DNA from 3 places in the Pseudoalteromonas sp. CO109Y genome. Region 1 is predicted to be linked to each of the others. Evidence: predicted binding sites of a transcription regulator. Region 1 holds the regulator's gene; each other region holds the start of a gene.

The links. Region 1 encodes FliA, which starts transcription of late flagellar genes. Its sites were predicted from a motif close to CTAAAGNTNNNNNNNNNNNNGCCGATA; they were not measured.
Region 2: a site for FliA is predicted at 3,296-3,322, ahead of pomA (flagellar motor protein PomA). Genes of this name have one in related genera too.
Region 3: a site for FliA is predicted at 2,692-2,718, ahead of EXT43_RS00125 (DUF5610 domain-containing protein). Genes of this name have one in related genera too.

What each region holds. Positions count from the first base shown of each region.
Region 1 is NZ_SGPD01000017.1:163,709-168,573, reverse strand. It holds gene EXT43_RS06960 (chemotaxis protein CheA) at 1-1,256, opposite strand, end outside; gene EXT43_RS06955 (protein phosphatase CheZ) at 1,272-2,039, opposite strand; gene cheY (chemotaxis response regulator CheY) at 2,057-2,440, opposite strand; gene EXT43_RS06945 (RNA polymerase sigma factor FliA) at 2,481-3,191, opposite strand; gene EXT43_RS06940 (MinD/ParA family protein) at 3,218-4,078, opposite strand; gene flhF (flagellar biosynthesis protein FlhF) at 4,071-4,865, opposite strand, start outside.
Region 2 is NZ_SGPD01000024.1:212,445-217,309, forward strand. It holds gene dxs (1-deoxy-D-xylulose-5-phosphate synthase) at 27-1,889, opposite strand; gene ispA ((2E,6E)-farnesyl diphosphate synthase) at 1,979-2,866, opposite strand; gene xseB (exodeoxyribonuclease VII small subunit) at 2,871-3,113, opposite strand; gene pomA (flagellar motor protein PomA) at 3,386-4,153, shown strand; gene EXT43_RS09670 (flagellar motor protein MotB) at 4,157-4,865, shown strand, end outside.
Region 3 is NZ_SGPD01000001.1:19,917-24,781, reverse strand. It holds gene EXT43_RS00135 (RNA-binding protein) at 241-720, shown strand; gene murI (glutamate racemase) at 683-1,477, opposite strand; gene EXT43_RS00125 (DUF5610 domain-containing protein) at 1,544-2,662, opposite strand; gene trmA (tRNA (uridine(54)-C5)-methyltransferase TrmA) at 2,827-3,924, shown strand; gene EXT43_RS00115 (DUF523 domain-containing protein) at 3,927-4,379, opposite strand; gene EXT43_RS00110 (thiol:disulfide interchange protein DsbA/DsbL) at 4,441-4,865, opposite strand, start outside.

The DNA.
Region 1 (4,865 bases):
TCGCTATTGCTGTTATTAGCAAGGCTCACTAAGCGGTTTCGGACCAATACCAGCTCACCCACCATATTCATGATTTCATCGAGACGTTTAGTATCAACACGTACCGTTGTTTCTGCCTGTGGTGGTGGCGCTTTTTTCGGTGCAGCAGAAGCAGCAGGCGATTTTTCTGGTGCTTTTGCAGGTGCTGGAGCCGGTTTAGGCGCTGCGGCAGCAGGTTTAGGCGCAGGTGCCGGTTTTGATACTGCAGGCTGTGCTGGTTTTGCAGGTTCTGCTTTTGGTGGTTCAGGCGCTTTTTCTGGCGCAGTCGTTTCTAAAGACTGAGGAGCAGTACCTTTACCATGTAATTCATCAAGCAGTGCTTCAAACTCGTCATCGCTAATTTCATCGTCTGAGTCATTGCTTGAAGGTTCTGCTGCAGACGCCTGAGGAGCAGCCTGTGCAGGCTTTGTAGCTTCAGGCTGAGCAGGAGTATCTTGTTTTACTTCACCAAAGTTACCAACGCCATGCAGTTCGTCTAATAAGCTGTCAAATTCATCATCGGTAATATCGTCACTGTCATTGCTTACAGTATCTGCAGCAGGTGCTGCTGGGCCTTGGCCTTTACCATGAAGTTCATCTAGTAGGCTTTCAAATTCGTCTTCGGTGATTTCGTCAATATTTTGTGACTCAGCGCTGCTATCTGCAAGACCGCCGCCATCAAATAACATATCAAACGCAAATGGGTCATCTTCATCGATGTTGTCTGTTGTTGTTTCTGCTGTAACTTCAGGCGTATCAACAACTGGCTCTTCAACTGCGGGTTCTTCAGGTGCAACTGCAACATCGTCTGCTACAGATAAATCTTCACCTGCAAGCTCTTCTGCAGTCGGTGGCTGACTTAATTTATGAAGGACTTCTAATAGGGCTGGGTCTGCAGGCTCTGGCTGTTCGCGATTTTGAATCGTAGCGAACATTTCGTTGATAGTGTCGAGAGCCTGTAAAATTACGTCCATTAGTTCTGGTGTTACACTGCGCAGACCTTGGCGTAATAAATCGAAAACATTCTCTGCACCATGACACGCATCTACAAGTTCAGTCATACTTAAGAAGCCTGCACCACCTTTAACAGTATGGAAGCCTCTAAAAATGGCGTTTAATAGATCTTTGTCTTCTGGGTTGTTTTCAAGCTCGACTAATTGCTCTGACAAAAGCTCTAAGATTTCTCCTGCTTCAACAAGGAAATCCTGTAATATATCTTCATCGACTTCAAAGCTCATGCAGCTACTCTCCTCTTAGAAGCCCAGGCTTGATAATAGATCATCGACTTCATCTTGTCCTGAGACAACATCATCGCGAGACTCTTTATCAATAATTGGCCCTTCAGGACCTGCTAGTGTGTCACTTGTTGCAGGTGCTTTTTCTATGGCCTGTTTTTCTTGTTGTTGATGACCATCTTCTTGACTGCCAAACACAGTTAAGAGATTAATTAAACTGTCTTCTACCTCTCGCACCAACTCAATAACACGGCGAATAACTTGTCCGGTTAAATCCTGATAATCCTGCGCCATCAGCACATTAGTCATCAAACCTTGGAGCTCATCGGTTTTGGTATGCGAGTTATTCATGAACTTATCTAAGCTATGACATAACGATTTAAATTCACCGAGTTCAATTTCTCGGTTCATTAAACGATCCCACGTAGGTTTGATTGCGGCAATTTCATCAGCAAGTTGTTGCGCTATTGGTAAACTTGCTTCAACCGCATCCATGGTTTTATTGGCGGCGCTTTCTGTCATTTCCATAACATAATTTAAGCGCTGCTTAGCGTCTGGGATCGCTTCGGTAGTTAAATCAGTGAGACGAGTATCTAGGTCAAAGTTTTTTAATGCTTCATGAAGCTGACGCGTCAATTTGCCGACTTCAGCAAACAACTCTGATTGTTCTTTTGATGCAGCGTCAAGAATGAGCTTATCCGCTTTTTCTTGTTCACCATTTTCAAGATACTCAACAAGTTGACGAGCTTGCTCTAAACTTATTTGAGGCGCAGCAAGTGCTGACATAAGCCTCTCCCCTTAGATTAACCTAGACGTTCAAACACTTTTTCCAATTTGGTTTTAAGTGTCGCAGCAGTGAATGGTTTAACGATATAGCCATTTACACCTGCTTGAGCAGCAGCAACAATTTGTTCTTTTTTCGCTTCAGCTGTCACCATTAAAACAGGAATATGCTTAAGGCTATCATCAGCACGAATTGCACGTAACAAATCAATACCTTGCATACCAGGCATGTTCCAATCTGTTACAACAAAATCAAATTCTTGATTTTGTAGCATTGGCAATGCTGTTGAACCGTCGTCAGCTTCCTGCACATTGGTAAAACCTAAATCCCTTAATAGATTTTTAATGATACGTCTCATTGTAGAAAAATCATCAACAACAAGAATTTTCATGTTTTTATCCAAAACATCCTCCGGTGAGGTTTGAACCTTTATTTACTTACTACTAATTAATCCAGTCATTGATTTTTGCTTTGAGCTTAATCATCGCCTGACCATGTATTTGACTCACACGCGACTCGCTAACATCGAGTATGTGTCCTATTTCTTTTAAGTTCATTTCGTCGTTGTAGTACAAAGACAAAACGAGAGCATCTCTTTCTGGTAACGATTGGATAGCCGTTAATAGAGACTGGTTAAACCGCTCATTTTTAACGTTATTAAACGGTTTGTCTAGTCCTAAATCCTGACCTACTGGTGTGATAACGTCTTCATCTACACCTAAATCTTCAATACCTAATACTTTACTCGAATTTACATCATGTAGAATATGATGGTACTCATCTAGCGTAATATCAAGTTTTTCAGCGACTTCAGTATCTTTGGGCTCACGATTTAAAGAGCTTTCTAATTCGGAAATGGTTTCAGCCACAAGGCGGGCATTTCGGTGAACAGAGCGTGGCGCCCAGTCACCTCTACGAATTTCGTCTAACATCGCACCACGAATACGAATTCCAGCGAAGGTTTCGAAACTAGCACCTTTGCTAGCATCAAAGTTTTTTGACGCTTCAATTAGGCCTATCATGCCTGATTGAATTAAATCATCGAGTTGCACACTGGCAGGTAAACGAGCAATTAGATGGCATGCCACTTTTTTGACTAAAGAGGCATGTTTTTCGACAATCGCATTTAAATTCTGTGCTGATTGATATCCCATCGCTTTATTCACCGATGTTGTCATAGTTAGCCGTTTACTAGTTTTTCAATAAAAAATTCTAAATGGCCAGACGGTTGATTAGGGATCGGCCACTTAACTGCTTTTGTTGCTAATGTTTTAAACGCCACCGCTGCCGGAGAGTTCGGGAATAATTCAACAATCACCTTTTGACGTCGCGTAGATTTACGCATGTTCTCGTCATAAGGAATGGTTGCTACCAACTCCATTGAAACATCTAAAAAACGATCCGTTACTTTTGAAAGTTTAGCAAATAATTCTTGCCCTTCACGCAAACTGCGCACCATATTGGCAACAATTTTAAATTTATATACGCCATGCTCACGGCTAAGCACTTTAATAAGTGCGTAAGCATCAGTAATTGAGGTAGGTTCATCGCATACAACCACAACAACGTCTTGGGCTGCACGAGAAAAGCTTAATACCATGTCAGAAATACCTGCGGCGGTATCAACAATTAATATATCAAACTCGGTGTTTAACTCGCTAAAAGCGCGAATAAGGCCTGCATGCTCAGATGGCGTTAATTCAACCATACTTTGTGAACCAGACGTCGCTGGTACAATTTTGATGCCCGCAGGGCCTTCAACAAGAATTTCGTCAAGCTCACACTCGCCTGACAAAACATGAGATAAATTACGTTCAACACGAAGGCCAAGCATTACGTCACAGTTTGCCAAACCTAAATCGGCATCTAATACTAATACACGATTTCCTTGCTGACCTAATGCGATTGCGGTATTGAGTGAAACGTTGGTTTTACCCACTCCACCTTTACCGCCAGTAACAGCGATAACTTTAACGCCACTATTATTATTTTGATTCATTTTGCGCAGGCCGCTTGCTTGATCTAATACTGTGTTAATCATACATCCCTACTGTGTTCGACGCTACTGCTTGACGTCTTGAATGTTGTGCTTTTGCTCGTTTTAAATACAATTGTTCAGCTTTTTTCACTAGTTTTTCAGCATTCGCTACGCGAATATCCTCAGGAACGCGCTGACCGTTAGTAAGATACCCTATTGGCAGGCGATTTTGAATCGCTATGCTAATAATCTCACCTAAACTTAAAGATTCATCCAATTTAGTGAAGATACAGCCACTTAGGTGAACCTTTTTAAAGTGTCTTACGGTTTCTTGCAACACATTTATCTGTGCTGTAGCACTTAATACTAAATAACTACGAATATCAACACGCTGATTACGCATTAGGGTATTTAACTGCTCAGTTAAACGTAAATCACGTTGGCTCATACCCGCTGTGTCTATTAATACTAGACGCTTATTACGTAAATGGTATAACACTTCAGCTAATTCATTCGCATCTTTTACCTGCTTAACACCACAGCCAATAATTCGACCATAAGTAGCCAATTGTTCGTAGGCACCAATTCTGTAGGTATCAGTGGTGATCAACGCCACTTTATCAGCACCATATTTTTGTGCACCCAGTGCAGCTAATTTTGCAACTGTGGTTGTTTTACCAACGCCTGTTGGACCCACTAATGCGAATACACCACCTTGACGCAGGATTTCGTTATTCGTTGTATGCATTTGGTTTTCAACCATTTGCAGAAGTGCTTGCCACGCTTGTTGACGTGATACATCGTCAGGAATGAAACACGCCATTTGCTCAGCAACATCACGTTCAATGCC
Region 2 (4,865 bases), on a different contig from region 1:
CTCCTTTATAGTGAATGCTGTTTGGCTTAAGCCATGAACTCTTTGATGCTAGTTAAGATACCACTTGCATCTAGGCCCATTTCGGCGTGCATTTCATCTTGCGTACCATGCTTTATGAACTCATCTGGAATACCTAAGTTTAAGATAGTCACATCGGCTTTGATTGCGGCTAAGTATTCATTCACAGCAGAACCTGCACCGCCAGCAATGGCGTTGTCTTCTAGGGTAACAATGACATCATGGCTGCCGAGTAATTCACTGATAGCATCAGTATCAAGAGGCTTAATAAAGCGCATATCAATGACTGTTGCGTTAAGCTCTTCTGCAGCTACTTTGGCGTTCTCTAACAGCGTACCAAACGACAAGATGGCCACTTTATTACCTTGTTTGATACTACGCGCTTTACCGATTTCAATCGCGCTCATAGTCGATTCAACCTCACACGTGCCGGCACTACCACGTGGGTAACGAACAGCAACAGGTTGATTGCATTGGTAGCCAGTGTAAAGCATTTGGCGGCACTCGTTAGTGTCGCTAGGCGCCATGATGATCATATTAGGAATACAGCGCATAAAGCTTAAGTCATAGGCACCTTGGTGAGTTTCACCATCAGCACCAACAATACCAGCACGGTCAATAGCAAATAAAACAGGTAAGTTTTGTAATGCTACATCGTGGATAAGTTGGTCGTACGCACGTTGTAAAAAGCTTGAATAAATAGCAACAACAGGCTTCAACCCTTCACAAGCAAGGCCAGCTGCAAGCGTTACAGCATGTTGCTCAGCAATTGCTACATCAAAGTATTGCGCTGGGTACTCTTTAGAAAAACGTACCATGCCTGAGCCTTCACGCATCGCAGGGGTAATTGCCATTAGCTTGTCGTCTTGAGCTGCCATATCGCATAACCAGTCACCAAACACATTTGAGAATGTGGCAGCGCCAGGTTTAGATTTTGGTAATTTTGACATGCTAGGATCAAATTTTGGTACGCCGTGGTAACCAATTGGATCCGCTTCGGCAGGTTTATAACCTTTACCTTTTTGCGTTTTAATATGTAGTAATTGCGGGCCTTTAAGGTTACGCATATTACGTAAGGTATCTACCATCATATTAACGTCATGACCATCAATTGGGCCGATGTAATTAAGGCCTAACTCTTCAAAGAAAGTACCTGGAATGACCATACCTTTTAAGTGTTCTTCCATGCGGCTGGCAAGTTCTTTCACTGGCGGTAAACCAGAAAGTAGTTTTTTACTGCCTTCACGAATATTGGTGTAGAAGCTACCAGACAAGATACGGGCAAAGTGATTGTTTAGTGCACCTACGTTTTCTGAAATCGACATTTCATTATCGTTTAAGATAATTAACACGTTAGGGTTAACATCACCCATGTGGTTCATCGCTTCAAATGCCATACCAGCAGTGATCGCACCATCGCCAATAACAGCAACAGTTTTACGATCTTTACCTTCTTTTTCGGCAGCAATGGCCATACCCAAGGCAGCTGAAATAGAGGTGCTCGAATGGCCAACACTAAATGTATCGTAAGGGCTTTCTTCACGGAATGGGAAAGGGTGCAAACCGTCTTTTTGACGAATAGTATGCATTTGGTCACGACGACCCGTTAAGATTTTGTGCGGGTATGCTTGATGACCCACATCCCATACTAAACGATCTTCAGGAGTGTTATAAACATAATGCAGCGCAACGGTTAGTTCAACAGTGCCTAAACCTGATGCTAGATGACCACTACTTTGCGAAACTGAATTAAGTAGGTATTCGCGTAACTCTTTACTAAACGCAGGTAACTTGTCTTGCGCTAAATCACGCAGTTGTGCTGGTTCGTCAACCAAACTTAATAATGGATACTTGCTACTATCAAGTGTCATGATTTTTTATACATCCTTCGCTAACCAGAGTGCATTATAGCCCATTGCTGCTCTGATTTTTTAGTTATTTTGTCTTTCTTTTTTAGGCATTAATAATTACGTTCAACGATATAGCTAGCAAGGCTCGCCAGTTCGCTGGTGTCATAATCAATTGCCTCAAGAGCTTGATGAGCTTGAGCTAGTAAATCTTGCGCTTTTTGCTTTGCACCAGCCATACCTAATAAAGCAGGGTAAGTTGCTTTATTAGCCGCAATATCTGAGCCTTGTGGCTTACCTAATGTTTCAGTATCAGCTTCTACATCAAGGATATCGTCTTGTACCTGAAAAGCTAGCCCTATTGCTTGGCCAAATAGGTTTAATTGTGCGAGAGTATGTTCATCACAGCTTTTTGCACTCAATGCACCGAGTGTAATAGCACAATTAAGCAAGGCGCCTGTTTTTAGCTGATGAATGCGCTCTAACTGCGCAACGGTAATTTCTTTATCGGTCGCTTCAATATCCAGTGCTTGCCCACCTACCATACCTTCAATACCTGAGGCTTTGCTTAATGAGGCAATCATTTTTACTTGCTGGCTCGCAGGAACGGCAAATTGATGGTTGGCAATTAAATCAAATGCCAGCGTTTGTAATGCATCGCCCGCGAGTATGGCTTGCGCTTCGCCATAAACAATATGACAAGTAGGGCGGCCACGTCTTAAGTCATCATCATCCATGGCTGGTAAGTCATCATGGACTAAAGAGTAGCTATGAATACACTCAATAGCGGCAGCAAGAATATCAAGATCGGTCTTGTCTGCGCCCATCATTCGACCCGTTGCGTATACAAGATAAGGACGTAAGCGCTTACCACCATTTAAAACACCGTAATGGGTGGCTTCTTTGATGGTTTTTTCGGTATTAAGTGGTAGTTCGAAATAGCGATTTAAATGTGCCTCAACGTCTTCACGAGCGCGTTGTAGTTGTTCTTTTAATTGCACTTAATTAGTCCAAGTTTGAATCAAAATTGCTAAGAGGAGCTTGGCTATCGTTACCCATTAAAATGGCAACCTTTTGTTCGGCTTGTTGTAACTTACCAGACGAAGCATTCGCCAGTGCAATGCCGCGTTCAAATTGTTTTAGCGATTGTTCTAGTGACAATTCACCTTGCTCCATTTGTGCAACAATTTGAGATAATTCATCCAGCGCTTCTTCAAAGCTTAAGTTTTCTGGTTTCTTTGTTGCCATTGTGGCCTCGATAGCTGTTAGAAAGTGAGGCCAATTTTAGGGGGAATGCTAAACTAGGTCAAAGAATGATGTGTTTTTTTACGCATAATCCATTTTCAATATGCTATTTTTACGGTTTTAGATACAGCTTAAACTTGTAGCTTAAAAAACTTACATTAAAATAAAATTAATTCATTTAATGATTTAAGTATTTCAACTGCTTGCCGATAAGCAGTTAATAATAAAAATTTGATACCTGAGGGTGTCGTGTAATTGTTCCTCTGGAGGGGTATGTGGATTTAGCAACCATAATAGGTATTCTTGGTGCCATAGGCTTAATTGCTATGTCGATGGTGTTAAGTAGTGACGGCCAAGTTGCAATGTTTTACAACACGCCTTCGGTGGTCATCGTATTTGGTGGTTCGATTTTTATCGTATTATCGAATTTCACTATGGGGCAATTTTTGGGCATAGGTAAAGTCGCTGCAAAAGCCTTTATGTTCAAAATCGAATCTCCAGAAGAATTAATTGAAAAAGCAGTAGAATTAGCTGACTCAGCACGTAAAGGTGGTTTCTTAGCATTAGAAGAAGCCGAAATCCCCAACGGTTTTATGCGCAAAGGGGTCGATATGTTAGTGGATGGTCATGATGCTGATGTTGTTCGTGCCACACTACAAAAAGATATTTCTCTTACAGCTAACCGTCACGAACTTGGGGCTGGATTATTCAAATCACTTGCGGATATCGCTCCTGCGATGGGGATGATCGGTACGCTAATCGGTCTGGTTGCTATGTTATCAAACATGGATGACCCAAAAGCAATCGGCCCTGCAATGGCGGTTGCGCTTTTAACAACTCTCTATGGTGCGTTCTTAGCAAACGTTGTTGCTATTCCAATTCAGGTAAAATTAGAGCTACGTAAAGACGAGGAAGCACTTAATCAACGCTTAATTCTCGACGCGGTACTGGGTATTCAAGATGGTCAAAACCCGAAAGTAATTGAAGGTATCTTGAAAAACTACTTAGCCGAATCAAAACGTAAAGTTGATACCGAGGAGTAGGGTATGTCAGATCAAGAGTGCAAATGTCCACCTCCAGGTTTACCCGCCTGGATGGGAACCTTCGCAGATTTAATGTCATTATTAATGTGCTTCTTTGTACTCTTGCTTGCCTTCTCAGAAATGGACGTACTGAAGTTTAAGCAAATTGCCGGCTCCATGAAGTTTGCTTTCGGTGTACAAAATAAAATTGAAGTAAAAGATATTCCAAAAGGAACCTCGGTCATTGCCATGGAGTTCACTCCGGGTAAACCTGAACCCACTCCTATTGAAACGATTCAACAACAAACCGTAGAAATGACGCAACAAATGCTTGAGTTTCAGGCTGGCGACGAAAGCTCTGCCGGTGGTCGTCAAGAACAGCGCGGTAATAAACGTGGTGGTGAATCGCAAAGTACGGCTCAGCAACAAGCGTTGGAGCAGTCAATTTCAGCAGCTGATCAAGAACAAACAAATGAACTTGTGAAGAAAATTGCCCAGCAATTAGAACAGCAAATTATGGATGGTGCAATTGAGCTTGAGTCATTAGGCCAGCAAATTATTATTCGTATTCGTGAGAATGGCTCATTTCCATCAGGTAGTGCTTTTTTACAGCCAAAATTTAAACCTATTATCCGTGATATTGCTACGCTGTTAAAAGATGTGCCGGGTGAAATAACCGTGTCAGGTCACACTGATGACTTCCAAGTATCGAATGAGCTATATACTAATAATT
Region 3 (4,865 bases), on a different contig from region 1:
GGGGTCGCATTATAGGGAGATCCAAAAACAGATCAACACTTTTTTTCGATCTTTTTACTGTTCGCTCAAAAAGCGAACTAAATTTACCGAAAACAGCAAAAACGGTCGCTATTATGGCTGTTTTTTAAGCCAATATTCATAATTTAATGCAAATTTCATTGCTATGTTCATTTAACTCGTTAAGATAGCAAGTTCACAATGTTAAATTAATGTTTATTTCTTGTTTATTGGTAGATCAAAATGAAATTACCCGATCAAAAATCTTTTCTTTTCTCCGTTATTCTTGCTGTTTTAGGTTTTGTGGTTGTTAAGTTCGCACTTGCAAGCTTAGCTTTAGACCCAGCATTGCTATTTGGTGCAGGCTTATTAATTGGTGCTTTAGTTATTGCAGCACTTTCATCAGCGTCAAGTGAGGAGGCCGAAGTAAAAACAAAAACACTTTATGTTGGCAACCTACCTTATCGTGCTAATGAAGGTGTTGTTCGTGCTTTATTCGAAGAACAAGGCAAAGTTTTCAATGTACGTTTATTAAAAGATAAAAATACAGGTAAACGTCGTGGCTTTGGTTTTGTTGAAATGGCTGAAGCTGATGCAGATAAAGCAATCAATCAATTAAATGATAGCGAATTCCAACAACGTACTTTAAAAGTGCGTGAAGCAAAACAAAAACAAGAGAACGAAGCTAACAGCTTTCGTGAGGGATCTGATCAGTCAGCGTAATAAGCTCAACGCTTAATTGCGAATGACCAATAGGAGCCGTTGCATAATAGTGCAGCGGCTTTTTTTTATCTGTAGTAAGAGTAAAGCCTCGTAGAGCAATTAAACTTTCAACGCGCTTAGCAATCGCTTTGCCTGAGTCAATAAGGAAGATCTGTTGTTTATAGTAGTCACTAATCGCGCTGGCTAGTAATGGAAAGTGTGTACAGCCAAGTACCAATACATCTATATCTTCTGCTATCGCTAAATCACTCAATACATTCTCAAGCTTTGCTTTATTGATTTTCTGCGTATGAAATAGTGTTTCTGCAATTTCTACCAGCTCAGTTGAGCCATATAAGCTGACTTGTGTGTCTTGGCTATGAGTACTAATTAAGTTTGCAGTATAGCGACTCTTGATGGTTGATGGTGTTGCCAGTAAACCAATATGTTTGCTGTTACTTATAGCGCAAGCGGGTTTTATCGCAGGTACTACCCCGACAACTTCTATATTTGTGTGCTGGCGAATAGTTTCTAAGGCAGAGGTAGAGGCGGTATTACACGCAATAACTAGGATATCAACGTGTAAGTTTGCTGTTTCGATAAACTGTAGTAGCGCAAAAAGGCGGGCTATGATCGTTTGCTGACTTTGCTCGCCATAAGGCAATAAAGCATTGTCCATAAAATAACTATAATCAGCATCTGGGATCAATGCTTGGATCTGTTCAAGTACAGTTGTTCCACCTATACCAGAATCAAACACCATTATATGAACTGACAAACTGCTTACCTCGGATCATCAAAGGTCAGCAGTTTGCCATGCAGCTTGATAAAAAGAAAGAAAGGGCTAAGCCTCTTCTTCTGTTGCCGAGCGAAGCTTATTCATTTGCTCAAACATTGCTTTGGTATAATCCACCAGCTTACTGACTTCTTCTTTATCTTGGTTTAACCATTGTAAGATGCCAGCCAGTTCATTTTGCAAACCAATGTCACCCGCTTTATTAAACGCCTGTTTCAAGTCGTCATTAAATGGCGCTATTTTCTCAGCAACTTCTTTTTCGGGAGCAGGTTTATATTCTTCATACCCTTTGATAGCTGCTACTGTTTTGGTTTGTTTCAAATCCATGGTAAAGCCAACGAGTTGCTCGTTACCTAAGTTAAGCTCTTTAGCTTGTTCAAAGGCATCTTCTAATGAACCAGAGAAGAATGTTTCGCTAACACTCTGCAAGTCTTCCATCAATTCATTGATAGCTTGCTGCTCTTGCTCATTTAAATCACCATTGACCGACATCGAGAATGATAAATCACGTGATTGCGAAGACTCACTGACAAAGGCTTCGTTGTCGCCATTTTTGCTATAACTGCTTGCAGACTTACTTTCGTATGCATCAGCAAAGCTAATACTGACTTCATCACCTTCAGCGGTGGTGAAAGTGTACTCTGCGTTATTACTTAAACTGATGTATTGAGCTTGGCTTACTGAAACCGCATTAGGCTTAGGATTGAACAAGTCTTCTTCTAATTCATCAATACCTTTAAAAATACCTTCTTTAGACTTTTCGATACCCTCTTCGATGTCATCGTTAAGAATACCTGACTCTTTAAGCTCATCATACGCATCGTCGATGCCCATTTGCACACCTTTACGTGCATCACCTAGCATGCCTTTGAGTTTTTCATCATCAGCACCATCGGCTTTTGCTTTACGAAGTGCGCCGCCAACAAAGTCGAGTACGTTTTTCACGATCTCTTCAAAGTCGAACAAGGGTTTATCTTTTTTCTCTTCGGCTTTAGGTAAACCTAGTGCTTCAGCAAGTTTATCATCAAGAACTTTTGCCGCGAGCTCTCTGCCGCGTTGCTGATAACTATCTTGACGATTTTGAATGGTAGGCTGCTGCAGTGCCTGTTTACCATTGTATTTATTCACATTTGTATTAGGCATATAGCCTAGGTTGCCAATTTTCATGATCCGACTCCATGTTATGGTTAACTCATTATCGGCCAAAAACCACAAAACTTAAGTTTTTTGTATAAAAAAACGACACTAAAATAAATAACAAAACTAGACAAATCCTCAGCGCTCCCTACAATAGCGCCGTTATAAAGCTAAGAGATAAAAGGTAATCAGCCATGGCGGTTATAAAAATTGATACAACTCAATACGATGCACAATTGAGTGAGAAAGAGCAGCGCATCACCTCACAGTTTCGACGTTTTGGGGTCGAAAAATTAGAAGTGTTCGGCTCTGATCCTATTCATTACCGCCAACGTGCAGAGTTTCGTGTTTGGCATGAAGGTGAAGACCTGTTTCACATCATGTTTGATCAACAAACCAAAGAAAAGATCCGCGTAGATGAGTTTGACCCTGCCGCACCTTTAGTGGGTGAAGTGATGCAAGCGATGATCGAAAACTTAAAAGACAATGAAGTTCTGCGCCGTAAGCTGTTTCAAATCGATTACCTTTCAAGCTTAAGTGGCGAGATCCTTGTTAGCTTGTTGTATCACAAACAACTAGATGAGCAGTGGCTACAAGCAATTAAAGAGCTTAAAGCAAAACTGAGCACACTGTTTAAGATTGATTTTATTGGCCGTGCTCGTAAGCAAAAAGAAGTGATTGGTAATGACTATGTTATCGAGCGTTTAAACGTTAACGGTAAAGAGCTTATTTATCAACAAGTCGAAAATAGCTTTACGCAACCGAATGCGAAAGTAAACATCAAGATGCTAGAGTGGGCACAAGCCCTTTGCCAACCACTCAATAATGACTTACTGGAGTTATATTGTGGGAATGGTAACTTTTCGATTGCTCTTGCAGGTTCATTCGACCGTGTATTAGCCACTGAAATTTCAAAATCATCAGTTTACTCTGCGCAATACAATATCGCACAAAACAAGGTTGAGAACTTAGATATCATTCGTATGTCGAGTGAAGAGTTCACCCAAGCAATGAAAGGCGAACGTACTTTCTCTCGTTTAGATGGCATAGACCTGAAAAGCTATAACTGCCAAACAATCTTAGTAGATCCACCACGTGCAGGCATGGACACACTAACTTGTGACCTAGTTGCGAACTACGACAATATTATTTATATCTCGTGTAACCCAGATACCTTAGAGCGTGACCTTGATCACTTATGCAAAACCCATGAAGTAAAACGTTTTGCGATTTTTGACCAATTCCCTTACACCCACCACATCGAATCAGGTGTGTTTTTACAACGTAAATAAAATCAATCTGCCAGCGCAGCAAATAGCGCTGGCAACTGCTGCTCACTGAAGACTTCTATATTGTTGTCTTTTAACAGTTTTGCAGTTAACCCCATCCCTGAAATTTTCTTTCCTGAATGACTACCATCGTAAATAGTATTGCGACCACATGAAGGGCTTGATTCTTTTAACAGCGCATAGCGAATGCCCTGCTTTTTGCAAAGCTTAAGTGCTTGTTCTGCGCCATAAGCAAACTGTACTGTGACATCTTGTGCATCTTTGGTAAGTACTCTACCCGCTTTGATTTCTGCAGGCGGCCTTGGTGTAGGTAAGCCACCAGCTACTTCAGGGCAGAATGCAACGAGCCTTCCTTGCTGTTTAAGAGTTTCTAAACCAGGATGGAGTAAGTTTTGCGATTGCCCGTCATAACGAACAGGATTTCCTAACAAACAGCTTGAAACTAATAGTTTTTGCATTTGCTTTACCAACAAAAAAGCTCCGCGAACGGAGCTTTCTATTAAATTCAACTAACTAAGCTTATTTATCAGCTAGGTAGTTAATTAAGTCTGCCATGCTCTTCGCATCGCTAATACCTGAATCCGCACCTAGGATTACACGGTATTTACCATTAACAATAAAAGTTGGAACGCCTTTTAAAGCACCTTTTTGTTGGTAATATTCTTGATCGCGTTTCATCTTAGATGCCATAGTACGTACAGAGAAGCTATTGTAGTACTTATCAAAATCTTCAGCCGACACACCTTGTGAAACAAAGATGTCTTTCATATCTGCAAGTTCGTTAATACGAGCACGCTTACCGTGAATATGATTAAACACAGCGGCTACTAACGCGTCTTTCTGTGGTAACACATTAGCCGTCGCATAACCTTGCGCTAAGATAGTCTGAATTTCTGGGTCACGAGGACCTGAAAAATCAACATGACTCTTTTTGAATTTAACGC